Regions from separate parts of the Pantoea sp. nfd-35 genome, predicted to be linked through region 2. Evidence: predicted binding sites of a transcription regulator. Region 2 holds the regulator's gene; each other region holds the start of a gene.

What was found. Region 2 encodes CRP, which controls carbon source genes, mostly activating them, when cyclic AMP is high. Its sites were predicted from a motif close to ATGTGANNNNNNTCACAT; they were not measured.
Region 1: the regulator CRP is predicted to act here: its motif matches at 8,138-8,155, upstream of P9J57_RS06590 (YfcZ/YiiS family protein).
Region 3: the regulator CRP is predicted to act here: its motif matches at 1,314-1,331, upstream of mlc (sugar metabolism global transcriptional regulator Mlc).

The regions. Positions count from the first base shown of each region.
Region 1 is NZ_CP122403.1:1,369,082-1,378,928, forward strand. It holds gene P9J57_RS06545 (heme ABC transporter permease) at 1-667, shown strand, start outside; gene ccmD (heme exporter protein CcmD) at 664-897, shown strand; gene ccmE (cytochrome c maturation protein CcmE) at 894-1,379, shown strand; gene P9J57_RS06560 (heme lyase CcmF/NrfE family subunit) at 1,376-3,334, shown strand; gene P9J57_RS06565 (DsbE family thiol:disulfide interchange protein) at 3,331-3,885, shown strand; gene P9J57_RS06570 (cytochrome c-type biogenesis protein) at 3,882-4,337, shown strand; gene ccmI (c-type cytochrome biogenesis protein CcmI) at 4,337-5,548, shown strand; gene mlaA (phospholipid-binding lipoprotein MlaA) at 5,680-6,444, shown strand; gene fadL (long-chain fatty acid transporter FadL) at 6,611-7,888, opposite strand; gene P9J57_RS06590 (YfcZ/YiiS family protein) at 8,247-8,543, shown strand; gene fadI (acetyl-CoA C-acyltransferase FadI) at 8,706-9,847, shown strand, end outside.
Region 2 is NZ_CP122403.1:430,038-439,884, forward strand. It holds gene P9J57_RS01950 (YccS/YhfK family putative transporter) at 1-1,174, opposite strand, end outside; gene crp (cAMP-activated global transcriptional regulator CRP) at 1,233-1,865, opposite strand; gene P9J57_RS01960 (OsmC family protein) at 2,169-2,573, shown strand; gene P9J57_RS01965 (phosphoribulokinase) at 2,603-3,472, opposite strand; gene P9J57_RS01970 (YheU family protein) at 3,534-3,752, opposite strand; gene P9J57_RS01975 (hydrolase) at 3,757-4,773, opposite strand; gene P9J57_RS01980 (LysE family translocator) at 4,828-5,430, shown strand; gene P9J57_RS01985 (LacI family DNA-binding transcriptional regulator) at 5,433-6,413, opposite strand; gene tauA (taurine ABC transporter substrate-binding protein) at 6,635-7,624, shown strand; gene tauB (taurine ABC transporter ATP-binding subunit) at 7,635-8,402, shown strand; gene tauC (taurine ABC transporter permease TauC) at 8,399-9,229, shown strand; gene tauD (taurine dioxygenase) at 9,226-9,847, shown strand, end outside.
Region 3 is NZ_CP122403.1:2,190,713-2,200,559, reverse strand. It holds gene mlc (sugar metabolism global transcriptional regulator Mlc) at 9-1,226, opposite strand; gene P9J57_RS10280 (LysR family transcriptional regulator) at 1,360-2,247, opposite strand; gene P9J57_RS10275 (MFS transporter) at 2,342-3,589, shown strand; gene P9J57_RS10270 (hypothetical protein) at 3,755-4,012, shown strand; gene cybB (cytochrome b561) at 4,215-4,760, shown strand; gene P9J57_RS10260 (sugar transporter) at 4,926-6,110, shown strand; gene P9J57_RS10255 (hypothetical protein) at 6,166-6,294, shown strand; gene P9J57_RS10250 (hypothetical protein) at 6,567-6,890, shown strand; gene P9J57_RS10245 (YoaK family small membrane protein) at 6,917-7,015, shown strand; gene P9J57_RS10240 (DksA/TraR family C4-type zinc finger protein) at 7,017-7,283, opposite strand; gene P9J57_RS10235 (ABC transporter substrate-binding protein) at 7,386-8,981, opposite strand; gene pepT (peptidase T) at 9,109-9,847, shown strand, end outside.

The DNA of each region.
Region 1 (9,847 bases), 940 kb from region 2:
TGCTCTGGCCAGTGCGGCGGTACTGCTGCTGGCCTGGGTATGGGGATTTGGCTATGCACCGGCAGACTACCAGCAGGGTGACAGCTTTCGCATTATGTATATCCACGTTCCGGCGGCCATGTGGTCGATGGGGATATACAGCGCGATGGCCGTTGCGGCGTTCACGGGGCTGGTCTGGCAGATGAAAATGGCCGATTTAGTGTCAGCGGCGATGGCGCCAATCGGTGCCGTGTTTACCTTTATCGCGCTGGTCACCGGTTCTGCCTGGGGCAAGCCGATGTGGGGAACCTGGTGGATATGGGATGCCAGACTGACGTCAGAACTGGTGCTGCTGTTTTTATATCTGGGCGTGATTGCGCTGTATCAGGCCTTCGACGATCGTCGCATGGCCGGGCGGGCCGCAGGCGTGCTCATTTTGGTCGGGGTGATCAATCTGCCCATCATTCATTTCTCTGTGCAGTGGTGGAATACCTTACATCAGGGATCGTCCGGGTTGCTGCAACAGGCGATCGCGCCGCCGATGCGCACGCCGCTGCGCTGGGCCATCCTGGGTGACCTGCTGTTGTTTATCACCTTAACGCTGATGCGCTTACGTAACCTGATTCTGCTTACGGAACGTAAACGTCCCTGGGCAATTGCCCTGGCGAAGACAAGGAGCAAAGTATGACGCCCGCTTTTGCCTCATGGCATGACTTCGTTGCCATGGGCGGCTACGCCTTTTATGTGTGGCTGGCGGTGGCAGGCACGCTGGTGCCGCTTTTCGCCCTGATCTTGCATAGTAGGTGGTCACACCGACGTTTGCTGGCGGACATTCGCCAGCGTGATGCACGGGAGCGCCGCCTGCGAGCGGCCAACGTTCAACGTACCGCCAACCCTACGGCAGGAGAAGAGAAGTGAATACCCGCCGTCGTAATCGCCTGTATGTCGTGGTGGCGATACTTACCGGACTTGGGCTGGCGACCGCACTGGTGATGTATGCGCTGCGGTCCAATATCGATCTGTTTTATACGCCGGGTGAAATCCTGGAGGGAAAAGGCGATGCGCACATCAAGCCTGAGCCCGGACAGCGCCTGCGCGTGGGCGGCGTCGTGATGCCTGGCAGCGTAACGCGGGATCCCCACACGCTGGCGGTTTCCTTCCAGCTTTATGATGGTCGCGGTGTGGTCAACGTGAGCTTTGTCGGCATTTTACCGGATCTGTTCCGCGAAGGTCAGGGCGTTGTCGCGCAGGGCGTACTTGAGCCCGGTAACCTGATCAAAGCCAAAGAGGTGCTGGCAAAACATGATGAAAACTATACGCCTCCCGAAATCAGCACCGCGATGAAACCCGCACCCTCTGCGCAACAGGCCGCGAATAACCCGGCAGGACGTACACCATGATGCCAGAACTGGGCAGTTTCTTACTCTGTCTTGGATTAGCGTTGGCGCTGCTGCTCAGCGTCTATCCGCTGTGGGGCGCCTGGCGCCTGGATGCCCGCCTGATGGGCATGGCGCGTCCGCTTGCCGTTGGCCTGTTTGCCTGCGTCGCGGGGGCTTTTATGCTGCTGGTCTGGGCGTTTATCGTTAACGATTTTACCGTGAGCTATGTCGTCAACAACTCAAACTCACTGCTGCCGGTTTACTACCGCATTGCGGCCACCTGGGGCGCGCATGAAGGATCGTTGCTGCTGTGGGTGCTGCTGCTGAGTGGCTGGACGCTGGCCGTGGCAATTTTCAGCCGCGGTATGCCGCAGGACGCGCTGGCCCGGGTGTTGTCAGTGATGGGGATGATCAATCTGGGCTTTTTGCTGTTTATCATCCTCACCTCTAATCCCTTCAGCCGGACGCTGCCCGATTTTCCCGTAGACGGTCGCGATCTTAATCCAATGTTGCAGGATATCGGCCTGATCTTTCATCCGCCACTGCTGTATATGGGCTATGTCGGCTTCTCCGTGGCCTTTGCTTTTGCCATCGCCTCATTAGTGGCGGGACGGCTGGATACCGCCTGGGCGCGCTGGTCGCGTCCCTGGACTACCGCCGCCTGGTTATTCCTGACCATTGGCATCGTACTCGGTTCCGCCTGGGCGTATTACGAACTGGGCTGGGGCGGCTGGTGGTTCTGGGACCCGGTGGAAAACGCCTCCTTTATGCCGTGGCTGGCGGGCACCGCCTTAATGCACTCGCTGGCGGTTACGGAAAAACGCGGCACCTTCAAGGCCTGGACGGTGCTGCTGGCTATTACCGCGTTCTCCCTGAGCCTGCTCGGCACCTTCCTGGTCCGTTCCGGCGTGCTGGTCTCGGTACATGCTTTCGCCTCCGATCCGGCGCGCGGCATGTTTATTCTCGCATTTTTGGTCATCGTGATTGGCAGCTCGCTGCTGCTGTATGCCATTAAAGGCGGCCAGGTGCGCAGTCGGGTGCAAAATGAGCTCTGGTCGCGAGAATCTTTTCTGCTGGGGAATAACGTGCTGCTAATCGCGGCCATGCTGGTGGTCCTGCTCGGCACGCTGTTACCGCTGGTGCATAAACAGTTAGGGCTGGGCAGCATTTCCGTTGGCGAACCCTTCTTTAATACCATGTTCAGCTGGTTAATGGCTCCGCTGGCGTTAATGCTCGGTATTGGGCCGTTAGTACGCTGGCGACGCGATGAACCACAAAAACTGGTTCGTCGTCTGCTGATAGCGCTGCTCGTGACGCTGCTGGCCTCCGTGCTGCTGCCCTGGTGGTTGCAGGATCGTGTTGAAGCCATGACGGTGGTGGGATTACTGATGGCGGTATGGATCATCCTGTTGACCCTGATGGAACTGCATGAGCGTGCCACTCATCGTCATAGTTTTTTTACCGGATTACGTCACCTTTCGCGCAGTCACTGGGGCATGGTGCTTGGACATCTCGGCGTGGGTGTCACCGTTATTGGCATTGCGTTCAGTACCCAATACAGCGTTGAGCGCGACGTGCGCATGAAAGCGGGCGACAGCGTCGATATCCATCACTACCATTTTGTTTTTCGTGATGTTCAGGACTTACAAGGCCCTAATTACAGCGGCGGCGTGGCGGTCATTGACGTTTCCCGCAAGGGCAAGCCGGAAGCCGTGTTGTATGCGGAAAAACGCTTTTACTCTGCCGCGCGCACCATGATGACCGAGGCGGCGATCGACGGCGGCTTTACCCGCGATCTTTACGCCGCGCTGGGTGAAGAGCTCAGTGACGGTAGCTGGGCGGTGCGTATCTACTACAAACCCTTTGTCCGCTGGATCTGGTTTGGCGGCTTGTTTATGGCCGTCGGAGGGCTGTTCTGTTTGCTGGACCCGCGCTATCGCTCGCGCAAGAAAGCCGATCGTGAGGTGCGGACATGAAAAAAATTCTGTTTGTTCCGCTGGGATTATTTTTACTGCTGGCTGCCGCGCTGCTGTGGCAGCTGTCACGTAATGCGGAAGGGGACGATCCTTCACGGCTGGAATCGGCCTTAATTGGTAAGCCCTTGCCCGTGTTCAGGCTGGAGGCGCTGGATAAGCCAGGCAAAACCTATGATCAGCAAACGTTGATCACCGGTAAACCACTGTTGCTGAACGTCTGGGCAACCTGGTGTCCGACCTGCCGCGCCGAGCATCGCTACCTTAATGAGCTGGCAGAGCAGGGCGTTCGGGTTGTAGGGTTGAACTACAAAGACGATCGCCAGAAGGCAGTAACCTGGCTGAACACGCTGGGTAATCCTTATGCGCTCAGCCTGTATGACGGTAACGGGATGTTGGGCCTCGATCTCGGCGTTTATGGCGCACCTGAAACCTTTTTGATTGATGGCAAAGGCATTATTCGCTATCGCCATGCTGGCGATCTGAACCCGCGCGTCTGGCAACAGGAAGTCAAACCCTTGTGGGATAAATACACGAAGGAGAGCGGCGCATGAGATCCCTGATGATGATGCTCTGTGGGCTGCTGTTTAGTGCCAGCCTGTGGGCCGCGATTGATACCTATGCGTTTGACTCCGTGGCGCAGGAGGAGCAGTACCGTGAAATCACGGCCTCGCTGCGCTGTCCCAAATGCCAGAACAACAGCATCGCCGATTCTAATGCGATGATTGCGTCAGATATGCGGTTGAAAGTTTATCAACTGATGAAGCAGGGCCAGAGCCGTCAGCAAATCATCGACTATATGGTGGCGCGTTATGGCAATTTCGTCAGTTACCAGCCGCCTGTCACGCCCTCAACACTGATCCTGTGGGCCGGCCCGGCGCTGTTTGTGATTGTGGGCGGTGCCGTGATCGTGTGGCGTAGTCGTCAGCGTAAAACCCGAAGCGAGCTTGATGACCAGGAACAACAGCGTCTGGCGGCGATTCTGAAGTCGGACAGGACACGATAATGGCTGTCTTTTTACTCACGATTTTTCTGCTGCTGCTGGCGGCCAGCGTACTGTTTTTAGCCGCAGGCTGGCGTCAACGTGAAACCCACGCGGCGGCGCGCGACAACCTTAATACGCATTTTTATCGGCAGCGGCTGGCTGAGATAACCCTGGACGAAGAGCAGGGCGTGATTGCCGATCGCGCCGTGATGGAGCAGGAGTTACAGCAAACCCTGCTTAGCGATATTCCGCCCGCTTCGGATGCCCACTCGCACCGCAGCCGTCGCTGGGTGCTGTTACCCGGCCTGATCGTTTTAGTAATCGTGTCACTGGCAAGCTATCTTAAAACCGGTGGCTTAACGCAGTTAAGTGGCTGGCTCCAGGTGCAGGAAGCGTATCCGGCGCTGCGCGCCCAGCTCATGGATCCCCATGCCCGGCCACTTACCCAAGAGCAGCTCTCTCGCCTGCAGCTCGGTTTGCGCAGCCAGCTGCAAACCGAACCTGATAACCTCAGTGGCTGGGGGATGCTGGGCCGCCTCGGTATGGTACTCAACAATGCCACGGGCGCGCGTCAGGCTTTCGAGCATGCGTTGCAGCTGGCACCGAATAATTTTGCCCTGCAGCAGGATTATGCTGAGGTGCTGACGCGATCGGGCGATCCTCAGGATAACCGCCAGGCCGGGCTGCTGCTCACGGATCTGCTTAAACAGCATCCGCAGGATATCCGCACCCTAAGCCTGCTGGCCTATAATGCGTTTGAACAACAGCAGTATTCGCAGGCGATAGACAGCTGGCAAACCCTGTTGCAGGTGTTACCGGCCGACGATCCTCGTCGTGAGGGCATTGCGCGCAGCATTGAGCAAGCCAAAACCGATGCAGGGCAGCAAAGCAGTCAACTAACGGTCGAGGTCACGCTTTCTCCCCAGGCAGAAAAAATGTTACCGCCGGGCGGAGTCATGTATATTTCGGTGACTGACGGCGTCTCGCCCGTACCGGTCGCGGTGAAGCGCATATCGCCCGGACATTTTCCCGTGTCGCTGACGCTGGATGACAGTAATGCGATGTTGCAAGAGCGACGTCTTTCAACGCAGAAACAGATTCAGGTTCGCGTCAGGATTGCACGAAATGGCCGCGCAAATCCTGAGCCGGGTGACTGGTTTGGCGTTAGCGCGATAGTCCCCTGGGATGGCCATCAGCACATTGACGTCGCGATTGATAAACAGCAGCCTTAACCGGCTGGCGTCTGGCAATGTCTGAATCTGCCAACCGCACGGGAGATATCAGCTATGCTTGCTGGACTGCGCTGATCTACCCGCTGAAACTCAGCAGGGTATAAATAACTTATATGCACAGGGAGAAAAAAATGGATCACCGCCTGACCAGCCTGGCTTTGACCAGTGTGCTTCTGGTTGGTTGTGCCAGTTCAAAGCCTGCTGACGATGCGCCTGCAGGGCGTAGCGATCCGCTTGAAGGTTTTAACCGCACAATGTTTAACTTCAACTATAACGTGCTGGACCCTTACGTGCTGCGCCCTGTGGCAGTGGCCTGGCGCGACTATGTTCCCGTGCCTGCGCGCGCGGGCCTCAGCAACTTCCTGGGCAACCTCAGCGAACCTGCCAGTATGGTAAATGCGATTCTGGTCGGCGAACCGCGCAATGCAGGTATCCACTTTACACGTTTCTTCCTGAATACGGTGCTGGGGCTGGGCGGTTTCATTGATGTCGCCGGTAAAGCCAATCCGGAACTGGCGCGCCAGGGGCCGCAGCGTTTTGGTACCACGCTCGGTCACTATGGCGTGGGCTATGGCCCTTATGTGCAGTTACCGGCCTATGGCAGCTTCACGATACGCCAGGACGGCGGTGATTACGTCGATACGCTTTATCCTGTGCTTGGCTGGTTGACCTGGCCCATGTCCATCGGTAAATGGACGCTGGAAGGCATCGAATCGCGCGCACAGTTGCTGGACTCGGATGCTATCCTGAAACAGCAACGCGATCCTTACGCCTTTATCCGTAGCGCCTACTTCCAGCGCTACGACTTCCTGGCGCGCGGCGGCAAGCTGAAGCCAGAAGAAAATCCGAATGCGGCGGCGATCCAGGACGATCTGAAAGACATTGATTCGCAGTAAATCATGGCCCGCCAGAAGCCGCCTGTCGCAAGGGCGGCCTGATAAGCGGCCCGGGGTGATGACGTGAAGCTGCTACAGGGTTGTCACCAGGCTGCATGACGTGTGACGTTCCCGTTAGCAATAAAAAAGCGACACTCAGTGTCGCTTTTTTTATGCGTTTCGCGCATCAGAACTTGTAGTTGAAGCTTGCGCCATACAGCCAGGCTTTACCACTAGAGTTAAAGGTATAGGTGCCTTCCTGCACGGTCACTTTCTGACCGTGCATGTAAGACACGCCGACGTCTACCGATGCATCGTCGTTAAACGCATAAGAGGCACCGGCGCTCAGCCACAAACGGTCCTGATCCGGGATAGAGATAGAACGCTTGTCAGCCGGAACCGGGCTGTCATCAAAGGCGATACCGCTGCGGAAGGTCCAGTTTTTGTCGTACTGGTAGGTGGTACCCAGTGCGATGCGGTAGGCATCGTGGAAACCTTCATCTTTATAGAACAGCGTCTGGCCGTTTGAGCCCGTTGCTTTCAGCTCCTGAAACTGACTCCAGCTGGTATAGGCCAGGCTATAGTGGACGGCCCACTGTGGTGCCACTTTATGCCAGCCTGAAACTTCCCACATTTCCGGCAGGTTTAAGGTTAACGCGCCGGGAACTGTAGAGCCGTTTGTACCTGTCGGGAGATTAGTAACTTCTGGGTTATTACGAGGATTGAATGGCAGGCTACTTTTATAGTCTCCATCAAAGTCAATTTTCACTTCGGAGCGGTAGGTAAAACCAAAACGGTTATTGTCATCGACTTCGTAGAGTACGCCAGCGTTCCAGCCGTAGCCCCATTTGTCCCCCTTAAGATAGGCAACTTGCGTATCTGCGGGTATACCGAGCCGTGCGCCCGCTTCACCAGCATAGCGCTCAATTTTAGCTTTGGCATATACAGCATCAAAACCTACCCCGAAGCTGAAATGCTCATTCAAACGATAAGTCGTGCTGAGGTTCAGGTTACCCGTCATCAGGTCAGTTTTGCCGCCCAGCCCGCCCGCGGTATAACCGTTGTTAAACTCTGTCGCCAGGCCGTAGTTAGACGTCGCTGACGCGCCTACCCACCACTTGTCATTGATCGGCTGGACGTAATGCAGGTTAGGGATCCATTGGTTCGGTGCGATGTTTTTCGCGTCCAGGCTGCGGCCCGTCGGGCTTTGGCCACTGATATCCACTTCAGGATCGATGTAAACCGCACCGATTGAAAATTCAGGGCGATCCATGAGTGCCATGGTTGCCGGGTTACGACTGGCTGAGGCCGCCGTATCACCCATTGCGCCTTCGCCAGAATAAGCGCGACCTAAACCAATGGAAGAAAATTCATTTAACTGAAATCCGGCTGCATATACGTTAGAGGAAATAAGCGCTACTGCAGCTGCCACGGCTGACTTTGCGAACAGGTTTTTATGGTTCATGACCACAACCTCATGTGAATTATTATTTAACGTTGTGACGTCGCGTAACAAGGAACGGCGGATTGTATGGACTGATGTCAAATGCACATATCAGACCAGTGCGGAGAGTATAGGTCCGACCTGTACACATGTTGCAATATTGTTTTTAAAATATTTCCAATTTGATAGGTGAAAATTCGATCTGCTTAACACTTCTCGGGAATAAATGGGCAGAGCGGCAGGAGCAAAACTGATCCACATCAAATTTTATTGTGATATTCGTCACTTAGCGCGGTGTGTGTAGCGGGTTGATAAGCCAGAGCGTAAAATTTTCAGCAGAAAACTCACCCACCTTATGATGTGATGTCAGGAGAAAATCATGACAAATGCTTTAAAAAAATGTAGCGCGACGGAAACGGCTGCCTGCTGTTGCGTCGATGTTGGTACGGTGATGGATAATTCAGACTGTACGGCCAGCTGGTCAGCATGGTGTAAAGATCGCGCCGATGCCGAAACGAAACTGGCGCAGCTGACGGAAAGGGCGCGCCAGGTCGAGTCAGAACCCTGCGTTATCGATTCCAGCATGGTGGAAGAGGCCGGTGGCGTGCAGCTTAATATCGACTTTACCTTTAGCTGTCAGGCCGAAACTCTGATTTTCCAACTGGGTTTGCGTTAAACATTTCGGCGCCGCTGCTCTGCGGCGTTTTTCATTTTCGTGTTTCTTATCTCACTTTTCTCCTCCTGATGTTGGCGGCGCACCCGCTTGTGGTTAACACTGTGGATCAGGTCAGACCTCTTTCGGCAATGATGCCTCGGTCACGATGTACAGGTGGATACAATGAGCAAAGCGCAGTCACTGCTGACGCGTAATGGCGAGCGCATCGCCATCACCCACGGATTACGTACGCCTTTTCTTCGCCAGGCCACGGGTTTTCACGGCATCCCTGCGGTTGAACTGGGTCGCATGGTGATCAGCGAAATCATGGCCCGAAGTGAACTCCCGGTTGAGGTGATTGAGCAACTGGTCTTCGGTCAGGTGGTGCAAATGCCGGAAGCGCCAAACATTGCACGTGAGATCGTCTTAAGCAGTGGCCTGAGCGTCAATACCGATGCTTATAGCGTCAGCCGCGCCTGCGCCACCAGCTTTCAGGCGGTGGCAAACGTCACCGAAAGCTTACTGGCAGGTACGATTTCTGCCGGCATCGCAGGCGGGGCGGACTCCTCCTCTGTGCTGCCCATTGGGGTCAGTAAAACGCTGGCGCGCGCGCTGGTGGATATGAATAAAGCGCGTGGCTTTTCACAGAAGCTGCACATTCTCCGGCGGCTGCGCCCTAAAGATCTGTTACCGGTTCCGCCTGCCGTTGCGGAGTACTCCACGGGATTACGTATGGGGGATACCGCAGAGCAGATGGCCAAAACGCATGGCATCAGCCGGGAAGAGCAGGATGCATTGGCCCTGCGCTCGCATCAGCGCGCGGCCCAGGCCTGGCAGTCAGGCGTACTGAGTCAGGAGGTGATGGCCGCCTTTGTGCCGCCGTGGAAAGCGCCCATCGAGCAAGATAATAATGTGCGTATGGATGCAAAAGCCGCCGATTATGCCCGGCTGCGTCCGGCATTTGACCGTCAGCACGGTACCGTTACTGCGGCAAACAGTACGCCGCTTACCGATGGGGCTGCTGCGGTCATTTTAATGCGTGAAGGCCGGGCAAAAGAGCTTGGAATACAGCCGCTGGGCTATTTACGCAGCTATGCGTTTACCGCTATCGACGTCTGGCAGGACATGCTGTTAGGGCCGGCCTACGCCTCGCCGCTGGCGCTGGATCGTGCCGGGATAGCCTTAAAGGATTTGACGCTGATTGATATGCACGAAGCCTTTGCCGCTCAGACGTTAAGCAACCTGAAAATGTTTCGTGATGAACGTTTTGCCCGGGACGTGTTAAACCGCGCCCATGCGCTGGGCGAAGTTGACGAGGCACGTTT
Region 2 (9,847 bases):
TCCAGTAGGGCTTAGGAATCGAAAAGAACACGGCCAGGGCGCTGCCCAGCATCAGCATGACGGAAAAACGCCCGGCCGTTCGCAGTGCGGAAGACCGCAGCGACAGATAGCTCCGCAACGCGGGCAGCAGCGGTAAACGACGCTGGCGATCGGCCATCAGGTCGCGTTGATAAAGCGGCTTTTGGGTTCGAAGCACCCGGGCGATACGGCTGAAATGATAGAGACAGAAGTTACCCACCGGATTGTCCGGATGCTGAAGGGCGATTTTCTCCAGCGCACCCAACTGCTTGTCCATATCGAAACGACCAGAGAGTTGGTGATACAGAATATCGTCGGCCAGCGCGCGCAGCCGGGCTGAAATCGTTCTGGCGTTCCAGCGGATGACGGCTTCAGCATGGCTTTGCTCGACCAGCTTCTGGACCTCTTCCGGCTGATGCAGGCTGACGGAGATATGCTCCTGCAGATCCAGTGCTACCTGAAACGCCCGGGTCAGGCGTTTGTGGCTGTGATCGCGACTCGCAGACAGCATATGCATTTGCTGATAGCAGGTGTTGATCAGATCGATCGCTTTTTGCTGACGCGCCAGCAGGGGCGGCAGGGCTTTTTCCGGATCGGTCAGCTGCGTCAATAAGCTGTACTTGGCGTCACAGTAATTTGCCAGCTCACGGTAGATCAGGCTCAGGCTTTCGCGCATCGGCTGCTCTTTCCACAGCCAGAACCAAAACCAGTTGAACAGGCCATACCAGAGCGTTCCACCGATATAGAGCAGGGGCGGAACGTAAATGGGCATACGGCCAATCAGGCTGAGGGTAAAAATTGACGCGATTAACGTGCCGGGCAGCAGTCGGGCGTGCAGCGGACTGATCTCTCCGGTGACGCCAAGCAGCAAAGGCAGGGCAAACAGGATGAGCGGCAGCGGCACGTCTTTAAGCAGCAGCCACTGCATCAGTAAACTGCCAAGGGCAAACAGGCTGCCGCCGATGATCAGGCGTTTAAAGAAGCGTTTGTGGGGCGTGTCCAGACCGGCAATGTTGCAGCAGGCGGGAACCAATGAGAACAGCAATCCTTTTTGCAGATCGCCGAACAGCCAGCCGAGCGCTACGGGAAGGCACAACACCAGCGTCTGGCGCAGCGCATAGTTAACTTCGGGGTGATAGATTATTCTTCGCCACATCGGCTCAACACAAGACATTCACGGCATAATGTCGCCATCACGCCGTGAACAGTCAGGCTTAGCGTGTGCCGTAAACAACGATGGTTTTGCCGTGTGCGGAGATCAGGTTCTGATCTTCCAGCATCTTCAAAATACGGCCCACGGTTTCACGTGAACAACCAACGATTTGGCCAATTTCCTGACGAGTAATTTTAATTTGCATGCCGTCAGGATGCGTCATGGCATCTGGCTGTTTAGCCAGATTAAGCAACGTTTGTGCAATGCGTCCGGTCACATCCAGGAAAGCGAGATTTCCCACTTTTTCTGACGTCACCTGCAGACGGCGAGCCATCTGAGAAGAAAGACGCATCAAAATATCCGGGTTAACCTGGATGAGCTGACGGAATTTCTTGTAGGAAATCTCTGCCACTTCGCACGCAGTTTTCGCACGTACCCAGGCGCTGCGCTCCTGACCTTCTTCAAACAGGCCAAGCTCACCAATAAAATCGCCTTGATTCAGATAAGAAAGAATCATCTCTTTGCCTTCTTCATCCTTAATCAGTACCGCGACGGAACCTTTCACGATGTAGTAAAGCGTTTCGGCTTTTTCACCTTGGTGAATCAGCGTACTTTTGGATGGATACTTGTGAATATGGCAATGGGACAGGAACCATTCAAGTGTAGGGTCTGTTTGCGGTTTGCCGAGAACCATTCGCTATTATCCTCTATTGTAATCGTGCCCAAAATACAGGGCTCAGTTTCCCTGCCAGGCGATGAAAGCGTTAAGCGTGTTTCCATTCAGGAAATTATTCGGGCTGCATTTGCGCAGAGCGCATCATTCTTCCCGGCTTCGTCTTCGGATGACGAAAAATATTTTCAGCACTGTTTGTAGCACAGCTTTCGCCGACTGTCTTGTGTTGTCTCGCTTCAGCAATAAGGCTGATTTCTCCGGATTGCTGTTTACCAGGCAAAAGCGTACTCTGACGCAAAAACAGGGCATTCTGGGGGCCAGATTATGCAGGCAAGAGTCAAATGGGTTGAAGGGTTAACATTCCTCGGCGAGTCTTCGTCCGGACATCAGGTCTTAATGGACGGCAATTCCGGCGATAAAGCGCCCAGCCCTATGGAAATGGTGCTGATGGCGGCCGGCGGATGCAGCGCCATTGATGTGGTATCAATTTTGCAAAAAGGTCGCAACGATGTGGCTGATTGCGAAGTAAAACTCGAATCAGAACGTCGGGAAGAAGCGCCTCGCATCTTTACCCGCATCAACCTGCATTTTATCGTCAGTGGAAAAGCACTTTCAGATAAAGCCGTCGCGCGTGCGGTCGACCTTTCAGCTGAGAAGTATTGCTCGGTTGCCATTATGTTAGGCAAAGGGGTGGAAATTACCCACAGTTACGAAGTTATCGAGCTGTAATTATTCAGAGGCCAGCGCGGCCTCTGATTTTATTCAATGCGTTTGCCTTCCATGAGCCGTTTTACCAGCGGTGCCATAATTAATTCCATCGCCAGCCCCATTTTCCCGCCAGGTACAACCAGCGTGTTGATATTGGAAATAAACGATCCCTGCAGCATGGCCAGTAGGTAGGGAAAATCAATATCTTCCAGCCCCTGAAAGTGGATGACGACAAAACTTTCATCCAGTGAAGGAATGGTGCGTGCCGCAAAGGGGTTAGAGGTGTCGACGGTTGGAACCCGCTGAAAGTTAATATGGGTGCGTGAGAACTGCGGCGTAATGAAATTGATGTAATCTTCCATTGAGCGCACCACCGAATCCATTACGGCTTCACGCGAATGACCGCGTTCACCGGTATCGCGTACCAGCTTCTGAATCCACTCCAGGTTAACGATGGGGACGACGCCGACCAGTAAATCCACTTTTTCAGCGACGTTGTGCTGAGCCGTCACGACGCCGCCGTGCAGTCCTTCATAAAACAGCACGTCCGTATCCGGTGGCAGCGGCTGCCACGGGGTAAAGGTACCTGGCACCTGATTCCAGGGCACCGCTTCGTCGTAGGTATGCAGGTATTTACGTGACTGGCCCTTGCCCTGATCACCGTATTCAACAAAGGTCTGCTCCAGCAGACCGAAATCATTCGCCTCCGGGCCAAAGTAGCTGATATGGCGACCCAGATCGCGCGCCTTACGGATAGCCATATCCATTTCAGGCCGGGTAAATCGGTGGAAACTGTCTCCTTCCAGCTCGGCCGCGTGCAAATTGAGTTGCTGAAAAATTTTACGGAATGCGAGGCTGGTGGTAGTGGTTCCGGCACCGCTGGAACCTGTTACCGCGATAATCGGATGACGTGCCGACATAGTGAAACTCCCTGTGAAATCAGGCGATGAGCATTGTTAGCACGATTTTTCGTTCTGTGCATCAGCCACGGAACTCACTTTTGCGCATGATGTTGACCGATTCGTGAAGCTCAGACCAGACCAGCACGACTTCACCTTGCTGCAGCTGGCGTCGCACATTGGCGACTTTTTCGGTCAGGCTGAGTTCCTGTTCGCCGTAGTCGGTACCTTCGCGCAGAACAAAGGCTTCAATAACGTTTTCAAGGGTTTCGGGAGAAACCTGTTGCCAGGGAATAATCACAGGGTTAGCTATCCAGATAAGGGGAAATCCACTGCGGCACGCGCTGTTCCAGCCACAATTCAGGCTGACGCAGGGTACCACTCACAAATCCAACATGACCACCGTGTGTTGTCAGCTGATAGGTAATAGTGGCAGATAACTGGTCATTCTGCGGGATCACCTCATCGCTCATAAAGGGGTCATCTTTTGCATGGATAATCAGCAACGGTTTTGTCACCGATCTCAGCAACGGCAGGGCGCTGGCACGGCGATAATAGTCCGTGGCGTCGGCAAAGCCATGCGCCCGGGCCGTGATGGCGTCGTCAAAATCACGCAGGCGACGCAGGGCATTCAGCTGACTGAGATTGACCGGTAAGGTGTCGGGCCATGCGTGCAGCTTGCGCCTGGCATTCTTTTTAAGCTGGCTCAGCAGGTAACGCTGATAAATTTGGGAAAACCCGCGTTCCAGTCGGGCGCTACAGGGTTCAAGCATCAAGGGTGCCGAAACGATAACGCCGGCATCCAGCGCAACGTCACTGCCCTGTTGGCCCAGCAGGCAACCCAGCATATTCCCGCCCAGCGAAAACCCCACAGCTGCAGTAGGAACCTGTCCCCAGCGGGCCTTCAGCCAGGTCAGGAAAAAGCGTGCATCTTCCGTCTCGCCGGAGTGGTAAATCCGGTTTAGCCTGTTCGGCTCGCCGCTACAGCCGCGAAAATGCATCACTACGGCCAGCCAGCCACGTTGCCTGCAGACTTGCATCAGGCCATGGATGTAGGGACTGTGGAAGCTTCCTTCCAGACCATGAAACAGCACCACGCGTGGTTTATGCGCGGCAAACTGTGGATCTTCACTCCAGGCCAGATCGACAAAATCACCATCGGGTAAATCCAGCCGCTGCCAGTGAGGCGTTAACGCTAGAGTACGGCGGAACAGGCGCGGCAGTATGGTTTGCACATGCGGATTGGTCAGGCCGCGCATGGGGCTGAACGCCGCGCCGTCCGGGCCCGAAAATTTCATGTTGTAAAGGCTTGTCTGTTCCATATCACACTGTTAGCTTCGATAAGTTTTCACATAATGGAGGGAGAACCCGGATTAATGGAACTCAGTCTTTTTTTATCAATGTTAGGGTTTCTCTGGGTCGCGGCGATTACACCCGGACCTAATAATATGTTACTCACCGCCTCGGGCGCCAACTTTGGCTTTTTCCGAACCCTTCCGTTAATGGTCGGCATCATGATTGGTATGCAACTGATGCTACTGATGGTGGCGTTTGGCGTAGGGGGATTGATCCTGCTCTATCCCTCACTGCACCTTATCCTGAAAGTTGCCGGGAGCCTCTATCTTCTGTGGCTGGCATGGAAAATTGCGACCGCCGCATACGAAAAGCTGGAGACCGATGCGGCACCGGTCGCGCCCATGCCCTTCTGGCAGGGAGGATTGTTGCAGTTGATCAATCCCAAAGCCTGGTTAATGGCCTTGGGGGCGATAGCCAGCTTTAGCCTGGCCGGTGCCGGATATCGCCGCTCTGTCCTGTTAATCAGCGTAGGGATGGTGATGGTCAATCTGGTCGCGGGCATCATCTGGATGGGGTTTGGCGCGATGATTGGCCGTGTTTTACGCAGTCCGCGCGCGTGGAAGATATTTAACCTCAGTATGGGGCTGTTAACCGCAGCCTGCGTACTGCTCATCTGGCGCTGACGTTAACTGGAGGCGCGTTCCAGGCGCTTCCAGGGCAGCACCTCCCTGACAACCGGCGCATGGGGCTGACGGATTTTTTTCAGCAGCAACTGTACGCTGCGGGCGCCCAGCTCATTCATCGGTTGCTCTATGGTGGTCAAAGGCGGATTCAGGCTGCCGGTAAAGGGAATACCGTCAAACCCGACCACAGCCAAATCCTCGGGTACGCGCAAGCCTGCTTCCAGCGCCGCATGCACGACGCCGACCGCCAGTACATCGGACACGGCAAAGACCGCGTCTGGTCGCTCGGGCGAGTGCAACATCTCCCGTAAAGCCCGACTGCCTTCTTCACAGGAAATATCCGCAGTATAGACGACCTTAGACCAGCCCAAATCCGTTTGCTCAATGGCCTGGCGATAACCCTGCTCACGATACTGGGAATACAGATAACGCATGTCGCCGTTGACCAGTGCAATGCGTTGGCGGCCTCTGGCAGCAAGGTAATGTACGGTATCGCGCGCAGCCTCAAGATGATCGATGGAGACCGAGGATGCCGCAATCTGGGGATCAAACTCTGAGCACTGCACCCAGGGCGCATCTCCAATGATATCGATAAGGCTTTCCAGCCCGGCCGCCGCGTCCATGGTAATGACGCCATCAACGACTTTGCCTGTGAGCAGCGTCAGGTAAGCGGCTTCGCGTTTAAACTGCGAGGCGGAATTACACAACAGGATATGGTAGCCATGCATTTCGGCTTCCGCTTCAATGCCTTGCACCACCCTGGAACAAAAGGGATTGGTGATATCTGAAATCAGCACCAGCAGCATATGGCTTTGTGAGGTACGCAACTGACGCGCTAACAGGTTTGGCTGATAGCCGCTGGTTGAAATGGCATCCAGCACTTTCTGGCGCGTATCCGCTTTCACACCTGGATGAGCGTTAAGCACGCGGGATACCGTGGCTTTAGACACGCCAGCTAACAGGGCAACTTTGTCGATCGACATCGAACTCGCAGGCCTCACCGGGAGCAAATAATAGCGCATATCAATAGCACACCCAGCATGTGAGCGCCTGACAAATTTATGGCTTTTTGTCTGAATTTTAATTTGCATATAACGGCAATCTATTGCAGATGATGATCTAAGAATTTCTTTCTATTAGGGATAACTTTTAATTCCTTTGTGAAATTAATCCTGCCAGCAACACTGCCCACATCATAAAAGTGATGGGGAAAATCATGTTAAAAGGGCAGTCAACCATTTTGGCTACTGTGCTGGCACTGCTGGCGTTTCAGGCCGGCGCGGTCGACGTGACGGTGGCGTATCAAACCTCTGCCGAACCGGCCAAGGTGGCGCAGGCAGATAACACTTTTGCTAAAGAGAGCGGCGCAACGGTAGCCTGGCGCAAATTCGACAGTGGGGCGGGCGTATTGCGCGCCCTGGCATCCGGAGATGTGCAGATAGGCAATATTGGGTCCAGTCCGCTAGCGGTTGCGGCGACGCAGCAACTCCCGATAGAAGCGTTTTTGCTCGCCTCTCAGTTGGGGAATTCAGAAGCGCTTGTTGTCAGGAAAACCATCGCCAGCCCTCAGGATCTGATTGGCAAACGCATCGCCGTCCCCTTTATCTCCACCACGCACTACAGCCTGCTTGCTGCCTTGAAGCACTGGGGAATTAAACCCTCCCAGGTCCAACTGGTGAACCTGCAGCCGCCCGCTATTGTGGCCGCCTGGCAGCGGGGCGACATCGACGGCGCGTACGTTTGGGCACCGGCGGTCAATGCACTGGAAAAGGACGGCAAGGTCCTGACAGACTCTTCTCAGGTTGGCCGCTGGGGATCGCCTACGCTGGATGTCTGGGTCGTGCGTAAAGACTTCGCGCAGCAGCATCCTGATATTGTTACCGCCTTTGCCCGCAGCGCCCTTGAGGCGCAGAAAGCCTATCTGGATGACCCGGAAAAGTGGCTGAAACAGGCTGACAACCTCAGCAAGCTTTCGCGTTTAAGCGGCGTGCCAGAGCAAGCGGTTCCGGAACTGGTAAAAGGCAATACCTACCTTACGGCCGCGCAGCAGGTTAAACAGCTGGATCAGCCGGTGAACAAGGCCATTGTGGATACGGCGCAGTTTCTGAAAGCGCAGGGAAAAGTGCCGCAGGCTGGCAGTGATTACAGCCGTTATGTCACCAGCCGCTTTGTTGCCCCCTTGGCTAAACCCTGAGGAGAACGCCATGTTACGTATCGCTCACCTGAACGCGAGTTATGGCGGCCAGCCTGTGTTGCAGGACATCACGTTACAGCTTGATAAAAAAGCGTTGATGGTCGTGCTGGGGCCGTCAGGCTGTGGCAAAACAACCCTGCTTAACCTGATCGCCGGATTTTTACCGGTTGAGTCCGGCACGGTTTCCCTGGACGGGGAGCCTGTGCGCGGGCCGGGCGCAGAGCGTGGCGTGGTGTTTCAGAACGAAGGCCTGCTGCCGTGGCGTAACGTGCTGGATAACGTGGCTTTCGGCTTGCAGATAGCCGGCATGGCGCGCCAGCAGCGTGAGGAGATTGCACGGGGCTTCATCAAAAGCGTCGGACTCGAAGGTGCGGAAAAACGCCCTATCTGGCAGCTGTCAGGAGGCCAGCGTCAGCGCGTCGGAATCGCCCGGGCGCTGGCGGCCAATCCACAACTGTTGCTGTTGGATGAGCCTTTCGGCGCACTTGACGCGTTTACGCGTGAGCAAATGCAAACCCTGTTATTAACCCTGTGGCGCAACAGCGGTAAGCAGATTCTGCTTATCACTCACGACATTGAAGAAGCCATCTTTCTGGCCAGCGAGCTGGTGCTGCTCTCTCCCGGGCCTGGGCGCGTGCAGGAAAAAATGACGCTTAATTTTGGTCAGCGTTTCGTGGAGGGCGAACCCTGCCGGAGCATTAAATCCGATCCTGATTTTATTGCCCAGCGGGAATATGTGTTGAGTCGGGTATTTGAACAGCGGGAGGCCTTTGTATGAGTGCGCTGATCAACGATGAGCCGGCCACCGTGCGCCACCGTCGCCTGCGCTGGCCTTTTTCCACCTCGTTTACGCTGAGCGCCCTGAGCCTGCTTGTGCTGCTGTTCGTCTGGTGGAGCGTGACCGCGCTGGGCCTCATTGCACCGCTGTTTTTACCTTCGCCGCAGCAGGTAGTAAGTAAGCTGCTGCTGGTGGCTGGCCCGCAAGGATTTATGGACGCCACGCTGTGGCAGCATCTGTCGGCCAGTCTGACGCGGATGCTGATTGCCTTAACCGCGGCGGCGGCGATCGGCATCCCGGTGGGGATCGCGATGGGCATCAGCCCGGTCGTGCGTGCGCTGATCGATCCGCTGATTGAGCTGTACCGGCCCGTACCGCCGCTGGCGTATTTGCCGCTGATGGTGATCTGGTTTGGTATTGGCGAGACCTCGAAAATCCTGTTGATTTATCTGGCTATATTCGCCCCGGTGGTGCTGTCGACGGTGGCGGGCGTGCGTCATGCTCAGCAGGTTCGTCTGCGTGCGGCGGCCTCGTTGGGAGCGACCCGCTGGCAACAGCTGCGTTGGGTCATTTTGCCTGGTGCCCTGCCAGAGATACTGACCGGGTTACGGATTGGTCTGGGCGTGGGATGGTCAACGCTGGTGGCTGCCGAGTTAATCGCGGCAACCCGAGGCTTGGGTTTTATGGTGCAGTCGGCGGGCGAGTTTCTTGCTACGGATGTGGTGCTGGCAGGGATCGCGGTCATTGCCGTGATTGCGTTTGGTTTAGAGCTGAGTCTGCGTGCGTTGCAACGCCGGTTAACGCCCTGGAATGGAGAGCAAAAATGAACGAAAAGTTAGCCATCAAGCCGCTGGGGCCCTTTATCGGTGCCCAGGTCGGCAACCTTGATGTATCACGTCCCCTCAGCGACGCGCAGTTTGAACAGCTTTATCATGCGCTGCTGCGTCACCAGGTGCTGTTCCTGCGCGAACAGGTCATTACGCCCGAGCAGCATCGCGCACTGGCGATTCGCTTTGGCGATCTCCATATTCATCCGGTTTACCCTCATGCCGAGGGCGTGGAAGAGATTATCGTTCTGGACACGCACCAGGATAATCCGCCGGATAATGACAACTGGCATACCGATGTGACCTTTATTCAAACGCCGCCCGCCGTGGCGTTACTTGCGTCTAAAGTGCTGCCTGAGTCTGGCGGCGATACGTTGTGGACCAGCGGCATTGCCGCTTATGAGGCGCTGTCTGCGCCTTTTAAGACATTACTGGTTGAGTTACGTGCAGAGCATGACTTTACCAAGGCGTTTCCTGAATATAAGCATCGCAAGACGGAAGAGGCGCATCGGCAGTGGCAGCAGGCTGTGGCGAAAAATCCCCCTGTTTATCATCCGGTAATCCGCACCCATCCCGTGAGTGGCAAGAAGGCCCTGTTTGTCAACGAGGGGTTTACGA
Region 3 (9,847 bases), 1.8 Mb from region 2:
AGTGTTGCTTAACCTTGCAGTAACTTAATTAACAGGTAGCCGCTGTAAAGCGAATCCTTGATCAACGCGGCCGCACCCAGCGTACCTGGCTCAGTAAATTCAGTGGGTGCAAGCTGAATCACTGCGCTGTATGCAGGTAAAGACTGCTGGTGAATGGTATTTTGTACTGCCGGAAAGAGAACATCTGCCGCCTGATTTAGCGGAGAACCGATAAGAATTTGTTGAGGATTAAAGATATTGACCATCATGCCGAGGATCCTGCCAACATGATGCCCCACTGTCGCTATGGCATCCCGCGCCAGCCTGTCGCCGCTCTGTGCTGCCTCACAAACGGCAGAAAGCGTTAAGGGCTGATGGCGTAACAGGCTGTCGGGCTGACCCGGAAGTCGGTGCGCAATCAGCGCCAGCAGGCTGCCGGTACTGGCGACTGTTTCAAGACAGCCGTGATTGCCGCAGTAGCATTGCTGGCCGTAAGGATCGACCTGTGTGTGGCCGACTTCCACCAGCGCGCGTCCGCTTTTGTGCAACAGCTGACCGCCAGTGATCACGCCAGCCCCTACCGTTTCGTCGATCACAATCTGAATCACGTCCTGCGCACCGCGTGACGCACCAAACAGCGACTCGGCAAGCGTCCAGGCGGAGATATCGTGCTGGATAAATACCGGCAGGCCGGTCCGCGCCGCCAGGGTGCTGCCCAACGGCATATCATGGCAGGTATAGCCGGGTAAACGGTGCACCACACCGGATGCGGCATTAATCAGCCCCGGTAGGGTGATGGCAATGGCGGTCAGCCTTTCCAGCCGTTTCTGATGACGGATAAAAAACGCGTCAACATGGTCGGTCAAACGCGTCAGCAGCGGCTCCGTGGCGTCATCAATGAGCGGCAGGTTGTCTTCGACCAGCGCCCTGCTGCTGAGGTCACGCAAGGTCAGCGTCAATATGCCACGGTGCAGACGAATCGCCAGATAGTGCCAGGCGTCCGTATCAAGGATTAAACCAATCGCCGGACGGCCGCGAGCGCCCGGCTCCTGAAACTCGGTTTCCTGAACCAGGTGGGCATCCAGCATTTCCCGCACGATTTTGGTAATACTGGCAGGCGCCAGCTGGGCCCGTTTGGACAGTTCAATACGCGAGACTGGCCCATGCTGATCGATTAACCGGTAAACGACGCCAGCATTAATTTGTTTAATTTGGTCAATATGGCCAGGTTGACTGTCCGAACTCACACCCTGCTCCGGTTATTTTCGCGCTTCTAAATAAATATCCGCTATGGTGCGGCAGATTCACTTTTTGCGGCAAATATTTGCTTAGATATGTGATTTAACACACATAATTTTTCCGGCTTTGGCGGATAAATTGTCACTCACGGCGCAGTAACGCCATCATATGCGCCATCTGCGCACTCATTTCGCGTTCGCCCGACCAGACCAGCCACATCTCCGACTGCGCATCAGGCTCCTCCAGCGGTAACCACACCACGTTCGCCAGACGCGCGTGGCTGAAGGAGGCAGGCAAGATAGATACACCCAGCCCGGTCGCGACCAGTCCGAGAATAGTCATGGCCTCGCCCACTTCCTGGGTAATGTAGGGCCGGATCTGATAGCGCTGAAGCAAATCCAGGATTTCGCTGTACAGTGCCGTTCCCACCTGAGGATCAAAAAACACAAAGGGTTCCCGCGCCAGCGCCTGCAAGGTGATCCGCCCTGCCGTCGCCAGCGGATGGGCTTTATGCACCACGGCGCACAATGGCTCGCGCAGCAAAAGCTGATGATGCAAATCGGCGGGGAGCGGCGTGTTGCGCATGACGCCGAGGTCCAGCTTGCCTTCATGCAGCGGAGCCAGCTGCTGACGGGTGTTAATTTCCTGCATCTGAACATGTACGTTGGGCCAGCGCTGGCGAAACACATAAAGCGCATCTGACATCACGCCAATAAAAGCCGCAGAGGAGGTAAATCCAATGCGCAGCTCTCCTTCTTCACCGCGATGCAGACGCGCGGCGCGCTGGGTTGCCTGCTCGACCTGTAACAGGATTGCCCGCGCATCCTGTAAAAACTGCGCGCCGGCCGGCGTAAGCTGCACGCTACGGTTGGTGCGGTTAAACAACTGCGCGCCGGTTTCCGCTTCCAGCTGCATGATTTGCTGACTCAACGGCGGCTGGGAGATGTGTAAGCGCTGGGCTGCGCGGCCAAAATGCAGCTCTTCCGCAACGGCAATAAAATAGCGCAGGTGACGCAGTTCAATATTCATAGGTTAAACGTCTTATTTAAGATGATTAATATATTAGACAACCTAATAGACCTTTTCTACAGTAACACTCTGTTTTTACTCATAAGGATCCCCTGTGAATCGCTCTTCACCTGCGGTGCCGCTGGACAGCGATATGCCTGCGCAGTCTGAGGCTTCCGCGTCTGACTGGATTGTGCGCGGCACCCGGCCTTTTATGCGCGTCACGCTCGCCTTGTTTTCTGCCGGGCTGGCCACCTTTGCCCTGCTGTATTGCGTGCAGCCTATTCTGCCGGTGCTCTCTGCACAGTTTGGCATTTCTCCCGCCGCGAGCAGTATTTCGCTTTCCATTTCCACCGCCATGATGGCCCTGGGATTACTGGTGACAGGCCCGCTGTCCGATGCCATAGGACGGAAGTCCGTGATGGTAACGGCGCTCATGCTGGCCGCAATCTGTACCCTGCTCTCTGCCACTATGACCAGCTGGCACGGCATTTTACTGATGCGGGGCTTGATCGGCTTATCGCTGAGCGGTGTGGCCGCGGTGGGCATGACCTATCTGAGTGAAGAGATCCATCCCAGCGTGGTGGCCTTTTCGATGGGGCTGTACATCAGCGGAAACTCGATTGGCGGCATGAGCGGCCGCCTGATAAGCGGTGTATTAACCGACTTCTTTTCATGGCGCATAGCCATTGCGGCCATTGGCTGTTTTGCCCTCGCCGCTGCCCTGATGTTCTGGAAAATCTTACCTGAATCGCGCCATTTCCGTCCGGCCTCGCTGCGCCCGCGCCATCTGACCATTAACTTCCGTCTGCACTGGCGCGATGCGGGATTGCCGCTGCTGTTTGCCGAAGGCCTGCTGCTGATGGGCGCCTTTGTGACGCTGTTCAACTATATCGGCTATCGCCTGCTGGGCGCGCCGTGGCATTTAAGTCAGGCTGTGGTGGGCTTGCTGTCGGTGGTTTATCTGACCGGGTCATGGAGTTCCCCGAAAGCCGGCGCGTTAACCAGCCGGTTTGGGCGCGGCCCGGTTATGTTTGGCTCGACCTTTATTATGCTGATGGGGTTACTGCTGACGGCATTTAACGGTATCGTGCTGATCTTCATTGGTATGATGCTGTTTACGGCAGGATTTTTCGCGGCGCACTCCGTGGCGAGCGGCTGGATTGGCCCACGCGCTCGTCGGGCAAAAGGTCAGGCTTCTTCGCTCTATCTGTTCAGCTATTACGTCGGCTCAAGCGTGGCGGGTACGGCTGGCGGCTTTTTCTGGCATCAGTTTGGCTGGGGCGGCCTGACACTGTTTATCTCCGCTTTACTGCTGTTAGCGTTGTGGGTTGCCTGGCAGCTGCACCGCCGCAAACTCTAGCAAAACTTAATGAATATTCCGGGTGTTTGACTGCCCGGAATGCGGCCCGTACAAGAATTGTCCGTATTATCAGTATGATTGCCTAAAGCACGCGTTTCCCCGCTATAATCGGTTTGATCCCAAAGATTAATGTCATCTTTGAATTCACAGCAAGGGGGAGACCTAATGGCGCGATACTATTACGTCAACAAACAATCAGGCTACAACGATAATCACGTGGTTCATGCAAGCGGCTGTAAATATCTTCCGGATTTGGAAGGTCGGCTGTTTCTCGGCACATTTTATTCCGCAACCGCAGCCATTCAGCAGGCCCGTAAGTACTATCCCGGTTCATTAGGGTGCGATGCGTGTTGCCCGGTTGCCCCGGGTAAAAATGTGCACACTCAGGACAGTGTGGCGCTTAAGCACGGCGTGGATTTCTGATTACGCAACGCCCGTTTGACGTCAGTATGGCGGTTGCTGGCCGCCATTCTCAGCCCAGCCCGTGTGCCGGTTATCCTCGCCTTCTCTGCCCCCGAGTCTGCTGTCTGCGGTTGGTCTGTCATCCCACAGAGTCGTCATTTCGTTAAGCTTTTTCATTTTTTTCCGTTATCTTAGAACCCTTACTTTCATACAGGGCTCTACCATGCGTAATAAATTCGCATCGTCTCAAATTGCGCTTCACTGGCTTACTGTTCTGCTGCTCATCATTGCCTATGCCACGATGGAGTTACGCGGCTATGTCGAGCGGGGTTCCTGGCAGCGCTTTGCGATGATGGTGACGCATTTCAGCGCCGGGGCGACGATTCTGGTGGTGATGCTGTCGCGATTACTGCTGAAACTCCGTCATCGTAGTCCCGCCATTATTCCTCCGGTGCCGCGCTGGCAAACCGGGCTGGCTCATCTGACGCATACGCTGATTTATGCGCTTTTCATCACGCTTCCGGTGCTGGGACTGGCATCGCGTTATCTGAAAGGTCGCGAGTGGCAGTTATTTGGTATACCGATGCCGGTGGCGGCCGAACCTGACTTTGATCTGTCGGATACGCTGACCGACTGGCACGAAACGCTGGCCCCACTTGGCTACTGGCTGATTGGCTTACATGTGGCGGCGGCGCTGTTTCATCATTACGCCCTGAAGGACAATACGCTGCTGCGGATGATGCCCGGACAGCGTCATCGCGAGCCGTAAACGCCATACTGCCGTATCGGGCAAAAAAAATTCATCTTAATCTGCGCCTGGTGGTTCCACCCGGCGCGTAATTCCTCCACAATAACCGCTAAAGTGTGACGCAGGTCACTATCATGGGGTGATCGCCCTGACTCCTTTTTGACGCACAGACTGATTTAACTTCTCATGCCATTAACAACTGTTTCCCGTAAAACGGCCTGGCTACGCGTGGTGCTGTTGGCCATCGCCGCTTTTGTGTTTAATACCACCGAATTTGTGCCGGTCGGTTTACTGTCCGATATTGCCGCAGGCTTTTCGATGAAAACGTCTGAAGTGGGCATTATGCTGACGATCTATGCCTGGGTGGTGGCCTTACTGTCACTGCCTTTGATGCTGCTGACGCGGAATATTGAACGCCGGTTCCTGTTAACGGTTCTGTTTATCGTCTTTATTGCCAGTCATGTGCTTTCTACGTTTGCGTGGAGTTTTACTTCCCTGATCGTATCCCGTGTGGGAATTGCGTTGTCCCATGCGGTGTTTTGGTCAATTACAGCATCGCTGGCAATTCGTGTTGCCCCCGCAGGTAAAAAAACCCAGGCACTCAGCATGCTGGCAACCGGCACCGCGCTGGCAATGGTTTTGGGCGTGCCGATTGGACGCGTGGTCGGTCAGGCGCTGGGCTGGCGCACAACGTTTGGCGTGATCGGGCTGTCCGCCCTGGTGCTGATGATTATGCTGGCGCGTATCCTGCCACGGTTGCCCAGCGAGCACACGGGTTCGCTTAGCAGCGTTCCCCTGCTGTTCCGCCGACCGGCGCTGGTCGGGATGTATCTGCTGGTGACGTTAATTGTGACCGCGCACTATACGGCCTACAGCTATATTGAGCCTTTTATGCAGCTCGTTGCTAATGCCAGCGAGGGGTTCACCACCTTACTGCTGCTGCTGTTCGGTTCGGCGGGCATTATTGGCAGCCTGTTATTCAGTTCGCTGGGGAAAAAATTCCCCTCTGCGTTGCTGATTGCCGCTATCGCGCTGGTGACGCTGTGCATGGGACTGTTAATCTTCGCCGCAGTCCGGCCCGGCGCGATCATTACCCTGTGCGTGGTCTGGGGAATGGCAATGATGATGATTGGCCTGGCGATGCAAATCCGCGTGCTGTCTTTAGCCTCGGACGCGACGGACGTCGCGATGTCATTGATGTCCGGTATTTATAATATCGGTATTGGTGCGGGCGCGCTATTAGGCAGCCAGGTCAGCGCTTACATGAGCCTGTCTGATGTGGGTAATGTGGGAGCGATCATCGGACTCGCGGCGCTGTTATGGTGTATTTATATTTTCAAACGTTATCCGCAACTGCGTTCGAACGGATGACAACAGCAGGCTTCGTGATGACGGAGCCTGCTCTGGTTTATTCCTCACAGACACAATGGCTGAAAACAGCCGTTCGGCTACCGGCACCGGGATCATGCCGCCGCGCGTTGGCGGTTATCTGCGTCATCGATCACGCCGCGTCACCAGCCTGCCCGACGTTAGCCAGCACGAGTCAGTGAATTAAGGTCACAGACAACCCTAAACATTAAATAACGGAATACGCACCGCACCCCGCGTTTTTAACGTCGTAACCTGAGACAGCGTATTGGCCGGTATAAAATTGGCACGTGTAAATTGGTTATTTAAGCCGCATCGTTAAGGTATAAAACGTCTGGGAATTCGCCTGCCGTTAATAAGCTAAAAAAGTTCGTTAAATATCATTACCCTATTCTCAACACTTCCATTACCTATGTTTACCCCGTATAACGGAGAAAATCGTTAACGTCAGGTGTCATAATGACGAGGAAGTGGTTAACTCTATATTTGTCACGCAGCGTCAGCCGGGTCATGCTGGATGATATTCGGGCGATCTTGCCCACTGATGGGGTGAAAATTTTTCTCAATGACTTAGACGATGCCTGCCATGCCACAGTAGAATGTGTGCAGGCAGAGAATACCTGCGCGCTTGTGGCCTCGGCGATTGTTGTGTGGCGTCAACTGGGTCATATCCACACAATGATTTACACCAAAGGCGAGATACGGCGTGCGGTAAATGAGGCGACCCAGTTTGAACTGTTTACGTTGCTGAAGAACCATCACGCCGTGTTACGGCTGGCTTAATCCCTGAATAGACTCACAGGATAAACATGAGAATTGGTCTGTTGTTCCCCATTGCTATCATCGTGGCCGGCATCGGTTTTCTCGCCTGGTTCATCGGCAGCGGCCTGGCCATGCCGGGATCATAATTCAGCGAAGCTGGCTGTCTTTACTGCCGCGACGGTTGTAAAGGCTGGTTTCTTTTTGCTGCTTATCGATTTTTTCCTGACAGGTGACACAGTAGCGCACGCCTTTCAGTGCCTGACGGCGCGCCGCCGGTATCGGTTCGCCGCACAGTTCACATTCCGTGGCGCTTTCGCCCTGACCGATCGACTGGCGCACGCGTTCGATCCCGTCGTTAACGGTACTGTCGATCTGTTCCTGAACCGCCCCTTCTGAAGCCCAACCGTTCGCCATGTTATTTCCCTTCTGAACACCAAACACACTCTTAACTGTACAACATATCTGACATTTTGCAGGCAAGGCGGCACACGTCCCTGTGAGCCGCCGCATCATGGATTACGGCTTGATATCGACCTGATAAAAAATATGCTTGCCGAAGGGATCCACTTCATAACCGCTGACCGTCGTGCGTATCGGTTCATAAATGGTGGAGTGGGCAATCATGACGGCGGGCATCTGGTCATGCATGATCTGCTGCGCCTGCAGGTACATGTGAGTCCGTTTGCGCTGATCCGGTTCGGCCCGGGCTTGGGTGATCAGGGTTTCAAACGGCTGATAGCACCACTTTGATGAGTTTGAACCGCCTTTCGCCGCGGTGCAGGTATAGAGCGGTCCGAAAAAGTTATCCGGATCGCCCGTCGCCGTTGTCCAGCCCATCAGAGCAGCCTGATGTTCACCGTTGCGCACGCGTTTGAGGTATTCGCCCCATTCATAACTCACGATGTTGGCCTTGATGCCGACTTTTGCCCAGTCGGCCTGAATCATCTCCGCCATCCGGCGCGCATTCGGATTATAGGGGCGCTGAACCGGCATCGCCCACAGCGCGATTTCCGTTCCCGGTTTCACACCCGCTTCGGCCAGCAGGGCTTTAGCCTTTTCCGGATCGTAATCGTAGTCTTTGAGATCCTTGTCTGCGCTCCAGACGCCAGGCGGAAGAATATTTTTGGCGACCGTGCCCGTGCCTTTAAAAATGGCCTCAATAATGGCGGGTTTGTTTATCGCCATGGCCAGCGCCTGACGGACTTTCACATTATCAGTGGGCGCTTTAATGGTGTTGAATGCGAGAAAACCGGTATTCAGCCCTGCTGCCTGTTTGAGCGTGATCGCCTTGTTCTGTCGCATTTTGTCCAGGTCGGCCGGATTAGGGAATGGCATCACCTGACACTCATTTTTTTCCAGTTTGGCGTAGCGCACGGCGGCATCCGGCGTGATGCTGAAAATCAGCCGATCCAGTTTGGCTTTCCCCTGCCAGTAGTCAGGAAACGCCTTATAGAGAATGCGTGAATCTTTTTGATACTGCACTAGCTGGAAAGGTCCGGTGCCTATCGGGTCCATATCCACCTTCTCTGGCGTGCCGGCCTTTAGCATCTTGTCCGCGTATTCCGCTGAATGGACAGAGGCAAAGTACCAGGCCAGGTCGGCCAAAAACGGCGACTCCGGATGGGCCAGGGTGAAGCGCACGGTGTGATCGTCGATGCGATCGATATGGGTGATAAGCGTCGCCAACTGCAGGCTGTCGAAGTTGGAATAATTGCCACCAGAGACCGCATGATAGGGATTTTTGCTGTCCATTTGCCGCATAAACGAGAAGATCACATCATCTGCGTTGAAATCGCGGCTGGGCGTAAACTGCTTATTGCTCTGAAATTTGACGTTGTGCCGAAGATAAAAGGTATAAACCTTGCCGTCCGGGCTGATATCCCAACGTTCTGCCAGGCTGGGAATCAGTTCGGTCGTGCCCGGTTTGAAGTCCACCAGGCGATTGAATACCGGTACAGCACTGGCATCCACGCTGGTTCCCGAGGTGTAAAGTTGCGGATTAAAATTTTCAGGGGAGCCTTCGGAGCAGTACACCAGCGTTTTTGCATGGACGCCGCCCGCCAGAGCCACACCTGCAGTAAGCAGTGCCAGGGTCGTAAACCTGTTTCTCATTATTGTCCTCGCTTTCTGTTGACTTCCGTTAGTCTGAATATCTAAATAAATGATTTAGCGCTTTGATAGATAGCATGAATCACCACCATAGCGAACCCCGCAGTACGTCAACTAATAAGGATTAGTGATGACCGACAAACTTCAGGCGCAACTCATTACGCGTTTTTTTCGTTACCTGGCGGTAAGCAGCCAAAGTGATGCAAAGTCCAGCACCTTACCCAGCACCCCCAGCCAGCACGCGATGGCGCAGCTGCTGGCGGACGAATTACGTGACCTTGGCCTTGAGCAGGTTGTGATTGATGAACATGCCACGGTAACGGCGCTGAAACGAGGAAACTGCCCCGATGCGCCGCGCGTGGGGTTTATCACCCATATCGACACGGTTGACGTGGGGCTGTCCCCTGACATTCACCCGCAGATCCTCACCTGGCAGGGTGAAGACCTTTGTCTGAACCCACAGCAGGACATCTGGTTACGTCGGGATGCGCACCCGGAGATCGCGCCCTATATCGGCCAGCAGATTATTTTCAGCGACGGCACCAGCGTGCTGGGCGCCGATAACAAGGCGGCCGTGAGCGTCGTCATGACGCTGATGGAGAATTTGCAGGGCAAACACGGCGACGTCGTGGTGGCGTTCGTGCCGGATGAGGAGATCGGGCTGCGCGGCGCGAAAGCGCTGGATCTTGAAACCCGTTTTAATGTGGATTTCGCCTGGACGATTGATTGCTGCGAGCTGGGCGAAGTCGTTTATGAGAACTTCAACGCGGCCGCAGCGGAAATCCGCTTTACCGGTGTGCCGGCGCATCCGATGTCGGGCAAGGGCGTGCTGGTCAATCCCTTACTGATGGCTCACGATTTTATCAGCC